DNA from 2 places in the Streptomyces sp. NPDC002018 genome. Region 2 is predicted to be linked to the other one. Evidence: predicted binding sites of a transcription regulator. Region 2 holds the regulator's gene; the other holds the start of a gene.

Region 1 (9,804 bases), on a different contig from region 2:
CGCTCGGTCCGTCCTTCGGGACCGCGCCCGCCGGGAAGTGGATGTGCACGCCCCGGTCCTTGAGATCGGCGACCGGCAGCTCCAGTTCCGCGCCGCGCGAGCGCAGGAAGGAGAGCGCGATCTGTGCCGACTCCTTCATCACATCACCGAGCTGTCCGGTCAGGGTCAGCCCCGACCCGCCGGTCTCGGGGTCGGCCAGCGACGCCTCCACATAGAGGACGTCACCGCCCGCGCCGGTCACCGCGAGGCCCGTGGCCACGCCCGGCACCGCCGTACGGCGCTCCGCCGGGTCCTGCGCGGACTCGGGCACATGGTGCGGCCGTCCGATCAGCTTCCGCAGATGCTCGGCGCCGAGGGTGAACGGCAGCTCACGGTCGCCCAGCTCGTGCTCGGCCGCGACCTTGCGCAGCAGCCGGGCGATGGCCCGCTCCAGGTTCCGTACGCCGGCCTCCCGGGTGTACTCCCCGGCCAGCTTGCGCAGCGCGTCCTCCTCCAGGGTGACCTCGCCGGGCTCCAGCCCCGCGCGCTCCAACTGCCTGGGCAGCAGATGGTCCCGGGCGATGACGATCTTCTCGTCCTCGGTGTAGCCGTCGAGCCTGACCAGCTCCATCCGGTCGAGCAGCGCCTCCGGGATCGCCTCCAGGACGTTCGCCGTCGCGAGGAACACCACGTCGGACAGGTCGAGTTCGACCTCCAGATAGTGGTCGCGGAAGGTGTGGTTCTGCGCCGGGTCCAGGACTTCGAGGAGCGCCGCGGCCGGATCGCCGCGGAAGTCGGAGCCGACCTTGTCGATCTCGTCGAGCAGGACGACCGGGTTCATCGAACCGGCCTCCTTGATCGCCCGGACGATACGGCCCGGCAGCGCGCCGACGTACGTGCGCCGGTGTCCGCGGATCTCCGCCTCGTCCCGTACGCCGCCGAGCGCGACCCGGACGAACTTCCGGCCCATCGCGTGCGCCACGCTCTCGCCGAGCGAGGTCTTGCCGACACCGGGCGGCCCGACCAGGGCCAGCACGGCGCCGCCGCGACGGCCGCCGACCACGCCGAGCCCACGGTCCGCGCGCCGCTTGCGCACGGCCAGATACTCGGTGATCCGTTCCTTCACATCGTCCAGGCCCGCGTGCTCGGCGTCGAGGACCGCCCGCGCGCCCCGGATGTCGAACGCGGCGGTGTCGTCGGTCCGCTCGTTCCACGGCAGCTCCAGCACCGTGTCCAGCCAGGTGCGGATCCAGGAGCCCTCCGGGCTCTGGTCGGAGGCGCGCTCCAGCTTCTCGACCTCCTTGAGCGCGGCCTCCCGCACCTTCTCGGGCAGGTCGGCCGCCTCGACGCGCGTGCGGTAGTCCCCGGACTCGTCCTCGTCCCCCTCGCCGTTCAGCTCGCGCAGCTCCTTGCGTACGGCGTCGAGCTGGCGCCGGAGCAGGAACTCGCGCTGCTGCTTGTCGACGCCCTCCTGGACGTCCTTGGCGATGGACTCGGCCACGTCCTGTTCGGCCAGATGATGACGGAGCTGCTCGGTGGCGAGCTTCAGCCGGGCCACCGGGTCGGTGGTCTCCAGCAGCGCCACCTTCTGAGCGGTGGAGAGGAAGGGCGAATAACCGGAATTGTCGGCGAGCGCGGACACGTCCTCGATCTGCTGGACGCGGTCCACGACCTGCCAGGCGCCACGCTTCTTCAGCCAGTCGGTGGCGAGCGCCTTGTACTCCTTGACCAGCTCGGTGACCGAGCCGGGCAGCGGCTCGGGAGCGGTCTCGTCGACGCTCACGCCCTCGACCCACAGGGCCGCGCCGGGCCCTGTCGTACCGGCACCGATCCGCACGCGGCCACGGCCGCGGATCAGCGCTCCCGGGTCGCCGTCGGAGAGCCGGCCGACCTGCTCGACGGTCCCCAGCACGCCGGTCCCGGCGTAGGTCCCGTCGATGCGCGGCACGAGCAGCACCTTCGGCTTGCCCGTCCCTCCGTCGCCGATCCTGGCGGCGGCCTGGGCGGCCTCCACCGCGGCGCGGACCTCGGTGTCGGACAGGTCGAGAGGCACCACCATGCCGGGCAGCACGACCTCGTCGTCGAGCGGCAGCACGGGAAGCGTGAGCGGTGTGGACATGGCAGCCATGATCTCCCCTTCGGCAGTCAAGTTGAGCTATACCGACTCAATGCTTGTGAGCCCCTGGATGTTCCCCGGGCCGCGTTCGCTCTGAGCGATCATGTCGGCCGGGTCGGCCCTCCGGAACCCGCCCCGGCGAAAGGGCGGTGTGCGGTCAACGCGCCGCGCCCCTGATGGCTTCCCGGCCGGGGGAATCGGGGCCGATCGACATCGGGACGAAGACGGGCGCGCCACCCTCCGTCGTCCCTGGTGAGCGGGTGACGATCCGCCGCCTCGCACCTCGCTCGCATCGGCCCGCGCGCCCCGGCATCGCGGCGCGACGCCCCGCGGGCCTCTGTCGCCACGAGGCGTCGAGCGGCATGCTCGGGGCCGGACACGGGCACGGCCACGGAGGGGGAGTCGGCGAGATGCGATCACTAGGGTCCGCGGGTGGAGCGCTGCTGGCGGTGCTGGTGCCGGTGCTGCTGCTGGTGGGGTGCGACGGAAGCGGAAGCGCGAGGGGAAGCGGTACGGATACGCCGCGCGTCGGCACAACCGTCCCGCCCGGCCCAGCCGCCCCGTCCGGTACAGCCGTCCCGTCCGGCCCGTCCGCCTCGACTGCCGCGTCCGCCCCTGGCGGGCCCACCGGGCCGGCCTCCCCGCGCCCGCCGCGCGACGCGACCCTCGTCGTCGTCACCAGGTCCGGCGGTATCGCGGGCCGGCGCGACAGCGTGGTGGTGAACAACGACGGCGCCTACACCGTCCTGTCCTCCGGCCGTACGGCCGGAGCGGGACGGATGCGCCCCGCCGAGCTGGGCGCGTTGCGCGAGGCCCTGGCCGCGTCGGGTATCGAGCGGCTCCCCCGTGTGATGTTCGACCGGCCCGCCCCCGACGCCTTCGTCTACGCCGTCAACCACGCGGGCCACGAGGTCGCGGTCTCCGACGCGGAGCCCGTACCCGCGCTCCAGCGCGTCATCGCCGCGGTCCCCCTGCCCTCCTGACTGCCCTCCTGACCCGGCGGACCCTCCTGACCCGGCGCAACGGCGGACCCGACGGACCCGGCGGACCCGGCAATCCACGACCGGGCGGCCCGGCGGACCCCCGTGAACCGCCGCCGCGGGTGGCGGCGATAGAGAGGCGTGAGACTGTTCCGCCCCATGAGGGGTGACCGCGACGACGGCACGCTGCTGCGCGCCGTGGCCAAGGGGGACGCGGAGGCACTCGCCCTGCTGTACGACCGGCACGCCGGCTGGCTGCTGGCCCGGCTGACGCGTCGGTGCCCCGACCCCGAGACCGTACGGGAAGTGCTCCAGGACACCTTCGTGACCGTATGGCGCTCGGCCGCGACCCACCAGGGCGGCGAGGCGGGCGGCTGGCTGTGGGTGATCGCCGCACGGCGGCTGGTCGATGCCCAGCGCGCACGGGCACGGACCGAGCGGAACGACCGGGCGGAAGTGGCGTACGAACCGCGCCCCGTCACGCCCTCCGCCGAGGAACGGGTGCTGGCCGGGCTGGAGTACGGAGACGTCGGCGCGGCCCTCGACCGGATCTCCCCGGAGCTGCGCGAGGTGCTGCGCGCCACGGTCGTCGACGGACTGACCACCCGGGAGACCGCACAGCTCCTCGGCATACCGGAAGGCACGGTCAAGACCCGTGCGATGCGGGCCCGCAAGGAGCTGCGGGCCGCTCTGGAACGGATCGCCGCTCCGGAACGGATCGCGCCGACGGAAGGCACGGCATGAAGCACAACGGGAAGCAGGGCACGGGGCACGGCGCGGGGCACGGCCTGGAACAGGGCACGGCGCATGGTGCGCAGCGGGGCACGGGCGCCTGGCATGTGGAGGACGCGCTGGCCGTCCGCTACGCCGCGGGCTCGGCGCCGGAGCCCGACGCCTGGTCGCTGGAGAAGCACGTCGAGTCGTGCGGCGCGTGCGCGGTCCGGGTGTCCGCGGCGGTACGCGGGGGAGCCGCGGGTCCCGTGCTCGCCGAGGTGCGGGACGCGGTGCTGGCGACGGCGACGGCGGCGGGCCGGTCGACGGCGGTGCGGCCCACGGCGGGGCTGTCCGCGCCGACTGCCCCCGGGCTCGGGCTGACGGCCCGGGTCCTGTGGGCGGCGGGACCGGCGCTGCGCGGTTCCTGGCTGGTGGCCCTGGTGCTGGTGGCGGCGGGGGCGGTCGGTCTGGCGTACGGCGCCGGTTTCACCGGGGCGCGCCCGCTGCTGCTGGCACTGGCGCCGGTGCTGCCGCTGGCCGGGGTGGCCGTGTCGTACGGGGAGCACGTCGACCCGATGCACGAGATCGGCGCGTCCACACCGGGCGGCGGACTGCGGCTGCTGCTGACCCGTACGACGGCGGTGCTGGCCGTGAGCCTGCCGCTGCTGACCCTGGCCGGGGCGCTGCTGCCGTCCTCGGCGGATGTGCCCGGCGCGGCGGCCTGGCTGCTCCCGGCCCTGGCGCTGACGCTGGCCACGCTGGTGCTCGGTTCGTATGTGGGCTGTCGTACGGCGGCCGGGGCGGTGGCGGCGCTGTGGACGGTGGCGATCGCCGTATCGCTGCTGGGAGCGGCGCGCCGGGGTGGCGGTACGGGGATCTCGCCGCTGCCGGCGGCCGAGCTGTCGGCGTATCTGACGCGCTTCCTGGCCGGGGCGGCGGCGCAGGGCGGCTGGGCCGCCGGGGCCGTGGTGTGCGCGGGGCTGCTGGTGCTGCGGCGGCGCTCGTTCGACCGTCCGTCCTTCGGCGCTCCGGGGCGCGCATGAGACACGGGAAAGGACGCGCGCCGCACGGACGCGCGCCCCACGGACGAACACCACGCAAGCGAACGCCACGGAAGAACAGCCGCCGCGGAAGAACAGCACGACTGGCACGCACGACTGACATGAGTGAGACACGACTGACATGAGTGAGAGGGGAACGCGCGTGACGGCAACGGACGCGGTGGCGGTGGCGGTACGGGGACTGACCGTCAGACACCGCCGGACGGTCGCGCTCGACACGGTCGAACTCGGCCTGGGCACCGGCGTGCACGGACTGCTCGGCCCCAACGGCGCGGGCAAGACCTCCCTGATCCGGGTGCTGGCAACGGTCGCCGCGCCCGCCGAGGGGCGGGTGGAGCTGCTGGGCCGGGATGTCTCCGAGCACCGGGCCCGCGCGGCGGTACGGCGGCGGCTCGGCTATCTCCCGCAGGAGTTCGGCTACTACCCGGGCTTCACGGTCCGCGAGTTCGTCTCGTACGTGGCCTGGCTCAAGGAGATGCCCGCGCCGCGCGTACCGGGGGCCGTGGAGCGCGCGGTCGGCCGGGTGGGGCTGGCGGACCGTATCGACGCCAAGGTGAAGACCCTGTCGGGAGGCATGGTGCGCAGGGTCGGGATCGCCCAGGCGATCGTCAACGAGCCGGATCTGCTGCTGCTCGACGAGCCGACCGCCGGTCTCGATCCGGAACAGCGCGTCGAGTTCAGGGAGTTGCTCAGGGAGGTGGGGGCGGCCTCCACCGTGATCGTCTCCACACACCTGGTGGAGGATGTCGCGGCGGCCTGCTCCGAGGTGACGCTGCTGGAATCCGGCCGGGTCGCGTTCCGGGGTACGACGGCGGAGCTGACCGCGCTGGGATCCGGCGCGGGCGAGGCGGGCGACAACCCGATCGAGCGCGGCTACACGGCGGCGGTCCGGGCGATACGGTCGCACCGCGCGGCGTCCGGGACCTCGCCCGGGACCGCCCCGCCCAACACCACCCCGTCCAAAACCGCACCGTCCGGGACCACCCCGTCCGGGAACACCCCGGATGCCGGGCGATGAGCGCCCTCGGCATGTCCGGTGCGACGGACACCCCCGGCACGCCGCACGACCACAACCCCAGCAACAACCCCGACCACAACCCCGGCCACGGCCCCGGTCCCGGCCCCCGGAACGACCACGGCCCCACGCGCCTCCGGGCCGCACGCCCCCTCCGCGCCGAGCTGCTGCGGGGCATCGGCCCCTGGACCGGGGCGGCGGCCGCCGTGATCATCGCGGTCACCCTCTTCTCCAGCGCCGACCGCTGGCAGGGGCGCTGGACGGAGACCACCGATCTGGCCCGCGTCGCGGCCGTACTGCTCTGCGGACCCCTCGCCGTCGCCGCCGGGTGCTGGCAGGGCGGACGGGAGCGGCGGCGCCGCACCGACGAGCTGTGGTCCTCGCTCGCCCGTACCCCGCTGCGCCGGGCACTCCACGCGCTGGCGCCGGCGGCGCTCTGGCCGCCCGCCGGCTATCTCGTCGGCACGGGCGCCTGTCTCCTCGCGACCTGGCCGTACGCGAGCGATGGCCATCCGTTCGTGTCACTGATCGCCGCCGATCTGGTGGCCCTCGCCTCCCTCGGTGTGCTGGGCTTCGTCGCCGGGCGGCTCATCCCGTGGCGTCTGGCCGCACCCGGGCTCGCACTCGTCGCCTATGTCGGTCTGGCCGTTCCGGTGTACAGCGGCGCGGACGCCCGCTGGCTGGATCCGGGCATCGACCACACGTACTCCTGGGACCGGCCGGTGTGGTGGTTCGGACCCGCGAGCGCGGTGTGGACGGGCGGTCTCGCGGCGACGGCGCTCCTGGCGTACGCGGCCCGGTCCCGCCTCGTCGCGCTGGTGCCCCTGGTCCTCGCCGTCGCCGCCGCCGTACCGATCGCGCGGACCGGTGACGCCGTGTGGCGGCCGGATCCGGAGGCGGCCCGGCTGGTCTGCGACGACGGCACACCGCAGGTGTGCGTGACGGCCGTCGACCGGAAACTGCTGCCCGCGACCTCGTCCGCGCTCGCCGGTGTCAACGCGAGACTGCGCGGTGTACCGGGCGCGCCCGTGCGCTGGGTCGACCACCCGCACACGCTCCGTCGGGGGGAGGCGCGCCTGCTGAGCCCCGCCGGCCTGGCCGTACGCAACAGGCTCCCCGATCCCGCCCTCTACGCGAACTGGGCGGTCGGCGGGCTCTTCGACGAGGACTGCGATCAGACCGCGTCCGACGCCGCCGCCCGGGAGCGGGCCACCGCCGTCAGCGCCGCCGTACACCAATGGCTCGCTCCCCGGCCCGACTCCGGCGCCCCCTCATGGCCGGAGGCCACGGCGCACCTCAAGCGGCTGGAAGCCATGAACGCCGAGCAGAGCCGTGCCTTTCTCACCCGCTACCTGGCAACCGGCCGCTGCCGCGCCGACGAGGTGCCGCTCCCATGACCATGGCCTCCGGCGCCCCCGGGACGACCCCCGTCACTGCCCCCGTCACCACCCCCGCCCGCCTCGCCGCGGTCCTCTATGCCCGCTCGCGTGTCCTGCCCGCCACCCTCGGCACGCTCGTCGGCACCGCGCTCACCGCCGCGTGGGCCGCGCACTGGCTCCAGGCGCAGCCGCACTTCGATCACAGCGCCCGGGTCCCGGTGGTCGTGCTCGCTCCACTGATCGCCGCCGGGGCGATCGGCACCGGGCTGTACACCCACAGCGACGAGCTGGACCGTACGGCCGTACGCCCCTGGTGGCCCCGGCGGCTGGTCCATCTCGTCGTGCTGACCGTGCTCGCGGCCGGGCTGCTCGCGCTCGCCGTCCCCGGCCGTCCCGACGAGTTCGGCGCCCCGGCGATGGTGCGCAATCTCCTCGGCGCCGCCGGGGTCACGGCCGCGGCGGCGGCCCTGCTCGGGGCGCGGCTGAGCTGGCTGCCGATGACGCTCTATCTGAGCGCCGCGTATCTGTCGGCGCCGAGGACGCCGGGCGGCGTCGGCGCCGTATGGGCCTGGCCGATGCAGCCGGGGCCGCAGGGCGCGGCGTGGGCGGTCGCGGCCGTCGCGTACGGGGTCGGCGCGGCGCTGTACGCGTGGCGCGGCGCCCGGCCGGAAGGACACTGAGGCACCTCCACCGGGCGGACGCCCGGCCGGAGGGGCACCACGCGCGGCACCGCACGCGCCGCTCGCCGCCCCCGAACGCGAATCTCCCGCCCCGCTCGCCGCCCCCCGTACGCGGATTTGTCCCTCTCCGGCCCCGCGCACCAGGATGTCGGCCACGACGTCCAGCGACGGAGAGGTCCGCATGCCCGCACCCGCCACATCCGAATCCGTACCCCCCTCGGTCCCCGTCCCGAGCCCCGTCCCCGTCCCCGCCCCGGCCCCCGCCTCCGCCCCGGCTCCCGCCCCGGACTCCGCTCCCGTCACCCTCGACCGCCGTGACGGCCCCTACGGCGAGATCGTGCTGCGACAGCACGGCGAACGGCTGGAAATCATCGCCAACGGGTGCTTCCTGATGGACACCTCGGACGGCCGTTCCGAGCGGCTGCTGATCGACGCCGCGCTGGCCACGCTCCTCGCCACCCGTTCCGGACCGCGACCGGAACCGCCCGCCCCGCGCCCCGGACCGCCCTCCCCGCGGCCGTCCGTCCTCGTCGGCGGCCTCGGGGTGGGGTTCTCCCTCGCGCACGCCGCCGCCGATCCCCGCTGGGGCCGGATCGTGGTCGTCGAGCGTGAGCAGGCCGTCATCGACTGGCACCGGGAGGGTCCGCTCGGCCGGATCTCGTCCTCGGCGCTGGCCGATCCGCGCACGGCGATCGTCCGCGCCGATCTGGTGGAGTACGTGCGCACCGCCACGGAGCGTTACGACGCCCTCTGCCTGGACATCGACAACGGCCCGGACTGGACCGTGACCGAAGGCAACGGGAATCTGTACGCGGCGGACGGACTGGCCGCCTGCCGCGCGCGGCTGAAACCCGGCGGTGTGCTCGCCGTATGGTCGGCCCAGCCCTCCCCCGCCTTCGGCGATGCGTTGCGGAATGCCGGTTTCACCGGGGTACGGGAGGAAGAGATCCGGGTTGCCCGAGGCGTACCCGACGTGGTCCATCTCGCTGTTCGCACTGCGTAGCCGGAAAGCTCCCGCTGCCTCTACGCTGCACCACACACACATCGATCCGCGTCTCCGCGCGGATCGTGGATCAAGGATCGCGGAACGCGTACCAGGGGCGGGGCGATGGAGCAGACACACACCAGCCACAACGGAGTCGCGGCCACGCCCGGCGCCCAGCGCCGGGTTCTGGTCGTCGAGGACGACGCGACGATCGTGGACGCCATCGCAGCACGGCTGAGGGCCGAGGGATTTCTGGTGCAGACGGCGGTGGACGGCCCGGCGGCCGTCGACGCGGCCGAGGCCTGGCAGCCGGACCTGATGGTCCTCGATGTGATGCTGCCCGGCTTCGACGGCCTGGAGGTCTGCCGCCGGGTCCAGTCCCAGCGCCCGGTGCCCGTGCTGATGCTGACGGCACGCGACGACGAGACCGACATGCTGGTCGGCCTCGGGGTCGGCGCCGACGACTACATGACCAAGCCGTTCTCCATGCGCGAACTGGCCGCGCGGGTCCATGTGCTGCTGCGCCGGGTGGAGCGCGCGGCGCTCGCCGCGGTGACACCGCGCAGCGGCATCCTGCGCCTGGGCGAGCTGGAGATCGACCACGCGCAGCGCCGGGTGCGGGTGCGCGGTGAGGATGTGCATCTCACCCCCACCGAGTTCGATCTGCTGGTCTGTCTGGCGAACACCCCGCGGGCCGTGCTCTCGCGGGAGCAGCTCCTCGCCGAGGTGTGGGACTGGGCGGACGCCTCGGGCACCCGTACGGTCGACAGCCACATCAAGGCGCTGCGCCGGAAGATCGGTGCCGAGCGGATCCGTACGGTGCACGGTGTCGGGTACGCGCTGGAGACCCCCGCGCCATGAGCCCGTCAGGGTCCGGCGGCCCCGGCGGCGGCTC
Region 2 (9,804 bases):
CGAAATGGCACGTGCGGTCGGCATCGACCTGGGCACGACTAACTCCGTCGTCAGCGTTCTGGAAGGCGGCGAGCCCACCGTCATCACCAACGCCGAGGGCGCCAGGACCACGCCGTCCGTCGTCGCCTTCGCCAAGAACGGCGAGGTGCTCGTCGGCGAGGTCGCGAAGCGCCAGGCGGTTACGAACGTCGACAGGACCATCCGGTCGGTCAAGCGCCACATGGGCACCGACTGGAAGATCAACCTGGACGGCAAGGACTTCAACCCGCAGCAGATCTCGGCCTTCGTGCTCCAGAAGCTGAAGCGGGACGCCGAGTCGTACCTGGGCGAGAAGGTCACCGACGCGGTGATCACCGTCCCCGCGTACTTCAACGACTCGGAGCGCCAGGCCACCAAGGAGGCCGGCGAGATCGCGGGCCTCAACGTGCTGCGCATCGTCAACGAGCCGACGGCCGCCGCCCTGGCCTACGGCCTCGACAAGGACGACCAGACCATCCTCGTCTTCGACCTCGGTGGCGGCACCTTCGACGTCTCGCTGCTGGAGATCGGCGACGGCGTCGTCGAGGTGAAGGCCACCAACGGTGACAACCACCTCGGTGGTGACGACTGGGACCAGCGCGTCGTCGACTTCCTGGTGAAGCAGTTCGCCAACGGCCACGGCGTGGACCTGTCCAAGGACAAGATGGCCCTCCAGCGTCTGCGCGAGGCCGCGGAGAAGGCGAAGATCGAGCTGTCGTCCTCCTCCGAGACGACCATCAACCTTCCGTACATCACGGCGTCCGCCGAGGGCCCGCTGCACCTGGACGAGAAGATCAGCCGCGCCCAGTTCCAGCAGCTCACCGCGGATCTGCTGGACCGCTGCAAGACCCCGTTCCACAACGTGATCAAGGACGCGGGCATCCAGCTCTCCGAGATCGACCACGTGGTGCTGGTCGGCGGTTCGACCCGTATGCCCGCCGTCGCGGAACTGGTCAAGGAACTGACCGGCGGCCGTGAGGCCAACAAGGGCGTCAACCCGGACGAGGTCGTCGCCATCGGCGCCGCGCTCCAGGCCGGTGTCCTGAAGGGTGAGGTCAAGGACGTCCTGCTGCTCGACGTCACCCCGCTGTCCCTGGGTATCGAGACCAAGGGCGGCATCATGACCAAGCTCATCGAGCGCAACACGACGATCCCGACGAAGCGCTCGGAGATCTTCACGACGGCCGAGGACAACCAGCCGTCGGTGCAGATCCAGGTCTACCAGGGCGAGCGCGAGATCGCGGCGTACAACAAGAAGCTCGGGATGTTCGAGCTGACCGGTCTGCCGCCCGCCCCGCGCGGTGTGCCGCAGATCGAGGTCGCCTTCGACATCGACGCCAACGGCATCATGCACGTGGCCGCGAAGGACCTCGGCACCGGCAAGGAGCAGAAGATGACCGTCACCGGCGGCTCCTCGCTGCCGAGGGACGAGGTCAACCGGATGCGCGAAGAGGCCGAGCAGTACGCCGACGAGGACCACCGCCGTCGTGAGGCCGCCGAGACGCGCAACCAGGCCGAGCAGCTCGTCTACCAGACGGAGAAGTTCCTCAAGGACAACGAGGACAAGGTCCCCGGCGACGTCAAGACCGAGGTCGAGACGTCCATCGCCGAGCTGAAGGAGAAGCTCAAGGGCGAGGACACCGCGGAGATCCGCACCTCCACGGAGAAGCTCGCGGCCGTCTCCCAGAAGCTCGGCCAGGCGATGTACGCCGACGCCCAGGCCGGTGCCGCCGCGGGCGGTGCCGAGGGCGCCGCGGGTGCCGGACAGGACCGGGCCGACGACGATGTCGTCGACGCCGAGATCGTGGACGACGAGAAGCCCAAGAAGGACGGTGCGGCGTGACCGAGGAGACCCCGGGTTTCGACGAGAAGCCCGACGTCCCCTCCGGCGCCAACCATGACGACGCCACGCCGAACGCCGCCGGGCCGGACTCCGTGAAGGAGCCGGGCCCGGCGGCCTCGGCCGGGGACGTGCAGGAAGTAGCCCTGAAGGCGCAGCTCGACCAGGTCCGTATGGCGCTCAACGAGCGCACGGCGGATCTCCAGCGCCTCCAGGCGGAGTATCAGAACTACCGCCGGCGGGTGGAGCGCGACCGGGTCACGGTCAAGGAGATCGCCGTCGCGAGTCTGCTGACCGAGCTGCTGCCCGTGCTCGACGACATCGGCCGGGCGCGGGACCACGAGGAGCTGGTCGGCGGCTTCAAGTCGGTCGCCGAGTCGCTGGAGACGGTCGTCGCCAAGCTGGGCCTCCAGCAGTTCGGTACGGAGGGCGAGCCCTTCGACCCGACGATCCACGAGGCCCTGATGCACTCGTACGCTCCGGACGTCACGGAGACGACGTGCGTCGCGATCCTCCAGCCTGGGTACCGGTTCGGCGAGCGGACGATCCGCCCGGCCCGGGTCGCGGTGGCCGAGCCCCAGCCCGGGGCCCAGCCCAAGTCGGCCGACGAGCAGGCGGAGCCGGCGAACGACAAGGAGAACGGTGGCCCGGACGAGGGCTGACGTGACGCCGGACGGCGGTGCGGTGCCACAGGGTGCCGCACTGCCGGGTGGCGTCGGCAGTGAAGGTGGCGGAGAGGAGGGACGTCGGGAATGAGCACGAAGGACTTCGTGGAGAAGGACTACTACAAGGTTCTCGGGGTCCCCAAGGACGCCACCGAGGCCGAGATCAAGAAGGCGTACCGCAAGCTCGCCCGCGAGTTCCACCCGGACGCCAACAAGGGCGACGCCAGGGCCGAGGAGCGCTTCAAGGAGGTCTCCGAGGCGAATGACATCCTCGGCGATCCCAAGCGGCGCAAGGAGTACGACGAGGCGCGCGCCCTCTTCGGCAACGGCGGGTTCCGGCCGGGACCCGGCGCCGCGGGCGGCAACGGCTCGTTCAACTTCGACCTGGGCGATCTCTTCGGGGGCGGCCAGGGCGGTGCGCAGACCGGTGCCGGCGGCTTCGGCGGCGGCCTCGGGGACGTCTTCGGGGGTCTCTTCAACCGCGGCGGCACGGGCACGCGCACACAGCCGCGCCGCGGCCAGGACATCGAGTCCGAGGTGACGCTCAGCTTCACCGAGGCGGTCGACGGGGCCACGGTCCCGCTGCGGATGTCCAGCCAGGCGCCCTGCAAGGCCTGTTCGGGCACGGGCGACAAGAACGGCACCCCGCGGGTCTGCCCGACCTGTGTGGGCACCGGACAGGTGTCGCGCGGCACCGGCGGCGGGTTCTCGCTCACCGACCCGTGCGTGGACTGCAAGGGCCGTGGGCTGATCGCCCAGGACCCCTGCGAGGTCTGCAAGGGCAGCGGGCGTGCCAGGTCCTCGCGGACGATGCAGGTCCGGATCCCCGCGGGCGTCAGCGACGGCCAGCGGATCCGGCTGCGCGGCAAGGGCGCTCCGGGCGAGCGCGGCGGCCCCAACGGGGATCTGTATGTGGTCGTGCATGTCGACGCCCACCCGGTCTTCGGCCGCAAGGACGACAACCTCACGGTCACCGTGCCCGTCACCTTCGCGGAGGCGGCGCTCGGCGGCGAGGTGAAGGTGCCGACCCTGGGCGGTCCGCCCGTCACCCTGAAGCTGCCGGCCGGCACGCCCAACGGCCGGACGATGCGCGCCCGTGGCAAGGGCGCCGTACGCAAGGACGGCACCCGCGGCGACCTGCTGGTCACGGTCGAGGTGGTGGTGCCCCGGGATCTCGGCGCGCAGGCACGTGACGCGCTGGAGGCCTACCGCAAGGCGACCGCGGACGAGGATCCGCGGGCGGAGCTGTTCCAGGCGGCGAAGGGAGCGTGAGTCCCGTGAACAGGGCGGACGGACCGGACAGGGACGGCCGGCGGCGCAATCCTTACCAGCTCACCGAGGAGACGCCGGTGTACGTCATCTCGGTGGCGGCCCAGCTCTCCGGGCTGCATCCGCAGACCCTCAGGCAGTACGACCGGCTCGGTCTGGTCTGCCCGGACCGTACGGCGGGCCGGGGGCGCCGCTACTCGGCCCGTGACATCGAACTGCTCCGTCAGGTGCAGCAGTTGTCGCAGGACGAGGGCATCAACCTGGCCGGGATCAAGCGGATCATCGAACTGGAGAACCAGGTCGCCGCGCTCCAGGCCCGGATCGCCGAGCTGGCGGCGGCGGTGGACGGCGCGGCGGCGGCGATGCGGCAGCGCGAGGCCCAGGTGCATGCCTCGTACCGGCGGGATCTGGTGCCGTATCAGGATGTGCAGCAGGCGAGCGCGCTGGTGGTCTGGCGCCCGAAGCGGCCGACGGACTGAGAAGCGGCCGCCTGCTCAGGAGTGGCCGCCTGCTCAGGAGTGGCCGTCGGCCGGGGTATGGCCGTCGGCGGCTCAGGAGCGGCCGTGGGGCCGGGGCGTTCAGGAGCTGTGTGGAGGGCTCTCACCCAGGGGGTGGGGGCCCTTCTCCGTTTCCCGCTGTGCGGCCGTGTGCGGGGCGCACAGCCGCTCCCGGTGCCTCTTCCGCTCCCGGTGCCTCGTCGCGCTTCTGGCCCGCCCCCTGGCCCCCTCCCTGGGTCTGGGCGCCCTTGGCCCTGGGCGCCCCTGGCCCTGGGCGCCCGCCCGTGGTCCTCAGCCCTCCTCCTGGTCCAGGATTCCCGACTGGGCGACGAGATAGCCGAGTTGGGCGCGGCTGCCGCTGCCGAGGGTGGTGGCCAGCTTGGCGATATGCGCGCGGCAGGTCCGTACGTTCATCCCCAGCCGACGGGCGATGGCCTCGTCCACGTACCCCTCGACCAGGAGTTTCGCGATGGACCGCTGGATGCCCGTGATGCCGTCGGGGGTGGGCTCGTAGGAGACCTGCTCCGTCAGGGGCGTGGCGCGGCGCCAGAGCTGTTCGAACACCTGGGCCAGATAGTCGACGAGTCCGGGGTGGCGCAGTTCCAGCGCGATCTGCCGGTCGGAGCGGGCGGGTATGTACGCGACCGTGCGGTCGAAGATGATCAGCCGCTCGATCAGCTCTTCCAACGTCCGGATTTCGACCTTGCCCTCGGCCAACCGCTCCGCGTATGCGAGGGTGCCCTGGCTGTGCCGCACGGTGTGCTGGTACAGGGTGCGCAGACTGATGCCGCGGTCCACCACGGCCCGTCCCCGCTCCAGCGCCTCCGCCAGCACATGTTCGCTGCGACCACCGCCGGGCTGCACTGTCAGTACTTCCGTCCGGCACTCGGCGGTGGAGAGATCGAGCGCCGCGTTGATACGGCTCACACCCTCCAGAACCGTGATCGCGTGCGTGGTCGGCGGGTCCTGGGCGCTGATCGTCATGAACGGCTCGAAAGTGTCGGTCAGTTCGACGGCGAAGTGCCGGCGTTCCTGGATCTCCCGCTCGATCGGATGGAGACGCTTGGCGAGCGCCGCGGACGGCGGAACAGGGCGAAGCCAGTCGGCGTCGTCGGGATCAGGGTGCAGAAGAGCGAACTCCATGAGACATGGAGTCCCCGCGGCTTCGCCACGGGCTATGCGTCCGGAGCGCAGCGCACTGGCGTAAAGCCGCCTGCCGTCATCACACATATCGGTGACGGCATGGGGATGTGTCGGTTTTGAGTCGTTCGCGGGCAAATCTCCACCCCCCAGGGTCCTGAACATACAGGAACATGATGCCTCGTCCCGGTGGTGTTGACGTGCCCGGGTGAGACATCGTCTACATGGCGGGGGAGAGGAATCCATCAAGTGAGGACGAAGCCGACTATGTACAAGAGAATGCTTCGCGCGGTGGTTGCCACTGCTTTCTCTGCGGCTCTGGCCTATGGCGCGCTGGCTGTCGGGGGGGACATCGGCTGGGACTCCACGCCCGCCGGATCCACTGCTCAGGGTGCCCAGGGTCCGGAGTCGGGTGACATTAGCTGGGACGTCGCTCCGAAGGACATCGGCTGGGACGTGACGTCGGCCGGCAGCGGCCGCGTCACCGCATCGGCCGACCCGAGCGCGTGACCGTCCCGCCGGACGACCGGGTCTTCCGGCGCGAGATGGCCACGGCCTACCGGTCGGGGTGGCACTTCATCGATCTCGTCACGGCAATTCCTCACCGTGGTGATTCGCTGATGGTCACTCTGTTCGGCGAGCCGATCGTCGTCGTACGCGAGGAGGACGAGGACGTCCGTGCCTATCGCTGCCTCCGGAGGCCGCGAGGGGCTCCGCAGCCTGTCCGGTGTGCCATCCGTTACGACATGATCTTCGTCAATCTCGATCAACGGGACCACCAACTGGTCGAACCAAAGACCACCATCGCCACCCCCCGCAGCGCCTGAGCGATTCCCCCGTCGTTGTAAATCGCTCCGGCGCTTCCCCCACACAACGGCGCCATCGTGGACCTGAAACACGATGGCGCCGTTGTGCTGCCCGCGTGCGGGCCGCGTGCCCCACACACGCGGCCCGCACGCGGCTCGCTCCCGACTCGTCCCGGGCGCCCGGCTTCTCCGAGGTGGCCGAGGCATTACGCGCCTGAGACGCGCTTCATGCGTGCCCGATGCGTGTCTCATGCGCGCCTCTTGCGCGCCTCATGCGTGCCTCATACGTGGCCGAGCGCCCGGTCCAGGGCGATCTCGATGACGATCCGGTCCGGATTGGGCGCTGGGGTGCGTCCGTACCGTTCCGCGTAGCGGCTCACCGCGTCCGCCACCAGCTCCGGCTCCGTACGGACCGTGGCGCGCCCCTCCAGCGTCGCCCACTGGCCGCGCCGCACCTGGCACACCGCCACCCGCGCCCCCTCCGGGCCCGCCGCCAGGATGTTGGCGACCTTGGTGCTGTGCTTGTTGGTGATGATCCGGGCGAGCCCGGCCTCCGGGTCGTACGTCACACCGACCGGGACCACATGCGGCGTGCCGTCCGGCCGGAGGGTGGTCAGGGTGCACACATGGTGCTCGCGCCAGAACGCGAGAAAATCGGAGCTGGGATCGCGCACGTCGATGGACATACCGGAAGCCTAGGGGGCTTTCGTTTGGATCAGGCTGGATGAGGGAGTGGGCTCCCGGTTCAGGCTTGAGTGAAATAGACTCAACTTTGCGTATGTTGCTTCAGTCAAAGCCGCGGTCGGCACGGTCGCCGTGGCCGCCGCGGGTGACGTACGCGAAGCACCTGAGGAAGCACCTGAGGTTGAGACCCGTGCAAGGAGGAGAGTGGGCACGTGGACGCCGAGCTGACCAACAAGAGCCGGGACGCGATCAACGCCGCCACCAACCGCGCCGTGGCGGGCGGACATCCCGATCTGACCCCCGCACATCTGCTGCTCGCGCTGCTGGAGGGCCAGGACAACGAGAACGTCACCGACCTGCTGGCCGCCGTCGAGGCGGACCAGGCGGCGGTACGCTCCGGTGCCGAGCGGGTGCTCGCCGCGCTGCCCAGCGTGACCGGATCCACCGTCGCGCCCCCGCAGCCCAACCGCGAGATGCTCGCCGTCATCGCGGACGCCGCGCGGCGGGCCAAGGAACTGGGGGACGAGTACCTCTCCACCGAGCATCTGCTCATCGGCATCGCGGCCAAGGGGGGACAGGCGGGAGAGGTGCTCGACCAGCGGGGCGCCGACGCGAAGAAGCTGCTGGACGCGTTCGAGAAGACAAGGGGAGGGCGCCGGGTGACCACACCCGACCCGGAGGGCCAGTACAAGGCCCTGGAGAAGTTCGGTACCGATTTCACCGCCGCGGCCCGCGAGGGCAGGCTCGACCCGGTCATCGGCCGGGACCAGGAGATCCGGCGTGTGGTGCAGGTGCTGTCACGCCGTACGAAGAACAACCCGGTGCTGATCGGTGAGCCCGGCGTCGGCAAGACCGCCGTCGTCGAGGGGCTCGCCCAGCGGATCGTCAAGGGCGACGTGCCGGAATCGCTCAAGAACAAGCGGCTGGTTTCGCTGGACCTCGGCGCGATGGTGGCGGGGGCCAAGTACCGCGGCGAGTTCGAGGAGCGCCTGAAGACCGTCCTCTCCGAGATCAAGGCGAGCGACGGACAGATCATCACCTTCATCGACGAACTGCACACCGTCGTGGGCGCGGGCGCCGGCGGCGACTCCGCGATGGACGCGGGCAACATGCTCAAGCCGATGCTGGCGCGCGGCGAGCTGCGGATGGTCGGCGCGACCACGCTGGACGAGTACCGCGAGCGGATCGAGAAGGACGCGGCGCTGGAGCGGCGCTTCCAGCAGGTGCTGGTCGCCGAGCCCACCGTCGAGGACACCATCGCGATCCTGCGCGGGCTCAAGGGCCGGTACGAGGCCCATCACAAGGTGCAGATCGCGGACGCGGCCCTGGTCGCCGCGGCGGCGCTCTCCGACCGTTACATCACCTCCCGGTTCCTCCCGGACAAGGCCATCGACCTGGTGGACGAGGCCGCGTCCCGGCTCCGGATGGAGATCGACTCCTCGCCCGTGGAGATCGACGAGCTCCAGCGCGCCGTCGACCGCCTCCGAATGGAGGAACTGGCGCTGAAGAACGAGTCCGACCCCGCCTCCAAGCAGCGGCTGGAGAAGCTGCGCCGCGATCTGGCCGACCGCGAGGAGGAACTGCGCGGCCTCAACGCCCGCTGGGAGAAGGAGAAGCGGGGCCTCAACCGCGTCGGTGAGCTGAAGGAGCGCCTCGACGATCTGCGCGGCCAGGCCGAGCGGGCCCAGCGCGACGGAGACTTCGACACCGCCTCCAAGCTGCTGTACGGGGAGATCCCGGGCCTGGAGCGGGAGCTGGAGGAGGCCGCGGCGGCCGAGCAGGAGGCCGCCAAGGAGCCCACCGACAAGCTGGTCAAGGAGGAGGTCGGCCCGGACGACATCGCCGATGTGGTCGGCTCCTGGACCGGTATCCCGGCCGGGCGCCTGCTGGAGGGCGAGACGCAGAAGCTGCTGCGGATGGAGCAGGAGCTGGGCAGGCGGCTGATCGGCCAGACCGAGGCGGTGCGCGCGGTCTCCGACGCGGTGCGCCGTACGCGCGCCGGGATCGCCGACCCCGACCGGCCCACCGGGTCCTTCCTCTTCCTCGGTCCCACCGGGGTCGGCAAGACCGAGCTGGCCAAGGCCCTCGCGGACTTCCTCTTCGACGACGAGCGGGCCATGGTCCGTATCGACATGAGCGAGTACGGCGAGAAGCACTCGGTGGCCCGGCTGGTCGGCGCCCCGCCCGGCTATGTCGGCTACGAGGAGGGCGGCCAGCTCACGGAGGCCGTGCGCAGGCGCCCGTACTCCGTCATCCTGCTGGACGAGGTGGAGAAGGCCCACCCCGAGGTCTTCGACATCCTGCTCCAGGTCCTGGACGACGGCAGGCTCACCGACGGGCAGGGGCGGACGGTGGACTTCCGCAACACCATCCTGATCCTGACGTCCAACCTCGGCAGCCAGTACCTGGTCGAGCCGACCACCACCGAGGAGACGAAGAAGCAGCAGGTCCTGGAGGTGGTGCGGGCCTCCTTCAAGCCGGAGTTCCTGAACCGTCTGGACGATCTGGTGGTCTTCTCCGCCCTGACCAAGGCCGACCTGGCGCATATCGCCAAGCTCCAGATCGACCGTCTGGCGCGCCGCCTCGCCGAGCGCAGGCTCGCCCTGGACGTCACCCCGGCGGCCCTGGAATGGCTGGCCGACGAGGGCAACGACCCGGCCTACGGCGCCCGGCCGCTGCGCCGGCTCGTCCAGACGGCGATCGGTGACCGGCTCGCCAAGGAGATCCTCGCGGGCGAGATCACCGACGGCGACACGGTCCGCGTGGACCGCTTCGCCGACGGCCTGATCGTCGGCGCGGCCACCGCGGACCCGGAGGAGCCCCCGAAACCGGCCGGCAAGACGCTCTAGTCCGTACGCGCGGGCCGACTGGTCCCGCCGCGGCCG

The links. The regulator HspR, encoded in region 2, represses chaperone genes until heat shock. The targets are predictions, from matches to a motif close to TTGAGNNNNNNNNNCTCAA.
Region 1: the regulator HspR is predicted to act here: its motif matches at 2,130-2,148, upstream of lon (endopeptidase La).

Annotation. Positions count from the first base shown of each region.
Region 1 covers NZ_JBIASO010000002.1:32,599-42,402, forward strand. Annotated here, with positions in the region: gene lon (endopeptidase La) at 1-2,107, opposite strand, end outside; gene ACFYYH_RS03675 (hypothetical protein) at 2,506-3,078, shown strand; gene ACFYYH_RS03680 (RNA polymerase sigma factor) at 3,235-3,819, shown strand; gene ACFYYH_RS03685 (zf-HC2 domain-containing protein) at 3,816-4,832, shown strand; gene ACFYYH_RS03690 (ABC transporter ATP-binding protein) at 4,972-5,868, shown strand; gene ACFYYH_RS03695 (hypothetical protein) at 5,865-7,262, shown strand; gene ACFYYH_RS03700 (hypothetical protein) at 7,259-7,924, shown strand; gene ACFYYH_RS03705 (spermidine synthase) at 8,106-8,927, shown strand; gene ACFYYH_RS03710 (response regulator transcription factor) at 9,033-9,770, shown strand.
Region 2 covers NZ_JBIASO010000004.1:56,227-66,030, forward strand. Annotated here, with positions in the region: gene dnaK (molecular chaperone DnaK) at 5-1,861, shown strand; gene grpE (nucleotide exchange factor GrpE) at 1,858-2,520, shown strand; gene dnaJ (molecular chaperone DnaJ) at 2,611-3,795, shown strand; gene ACFYYH_RS07950 (heat shock protein transcriptional repressor HspR) at 3,801-4,271, shown strand; gene ACFYYH_RS07955 (helix-turn-helix transcriptional regulator) at 4,581-5,594, opposite strand; gene ACFYYH_RS07960 (5'-nucleotidase) at 5,697-5,939, shown strand; gene ACFYYH_RS07965 ((2Fe-2S)-binding protein) at 5,936-6,256, shown strand; gene ACFYYH_RS07970 (pyridoxamine 5'-phosphate oxidase family protein) at 6,517-6,921, opposite strand; gene clpB (ATP-dependent chaperone ClpB) at 7,132-9,768, shown strand.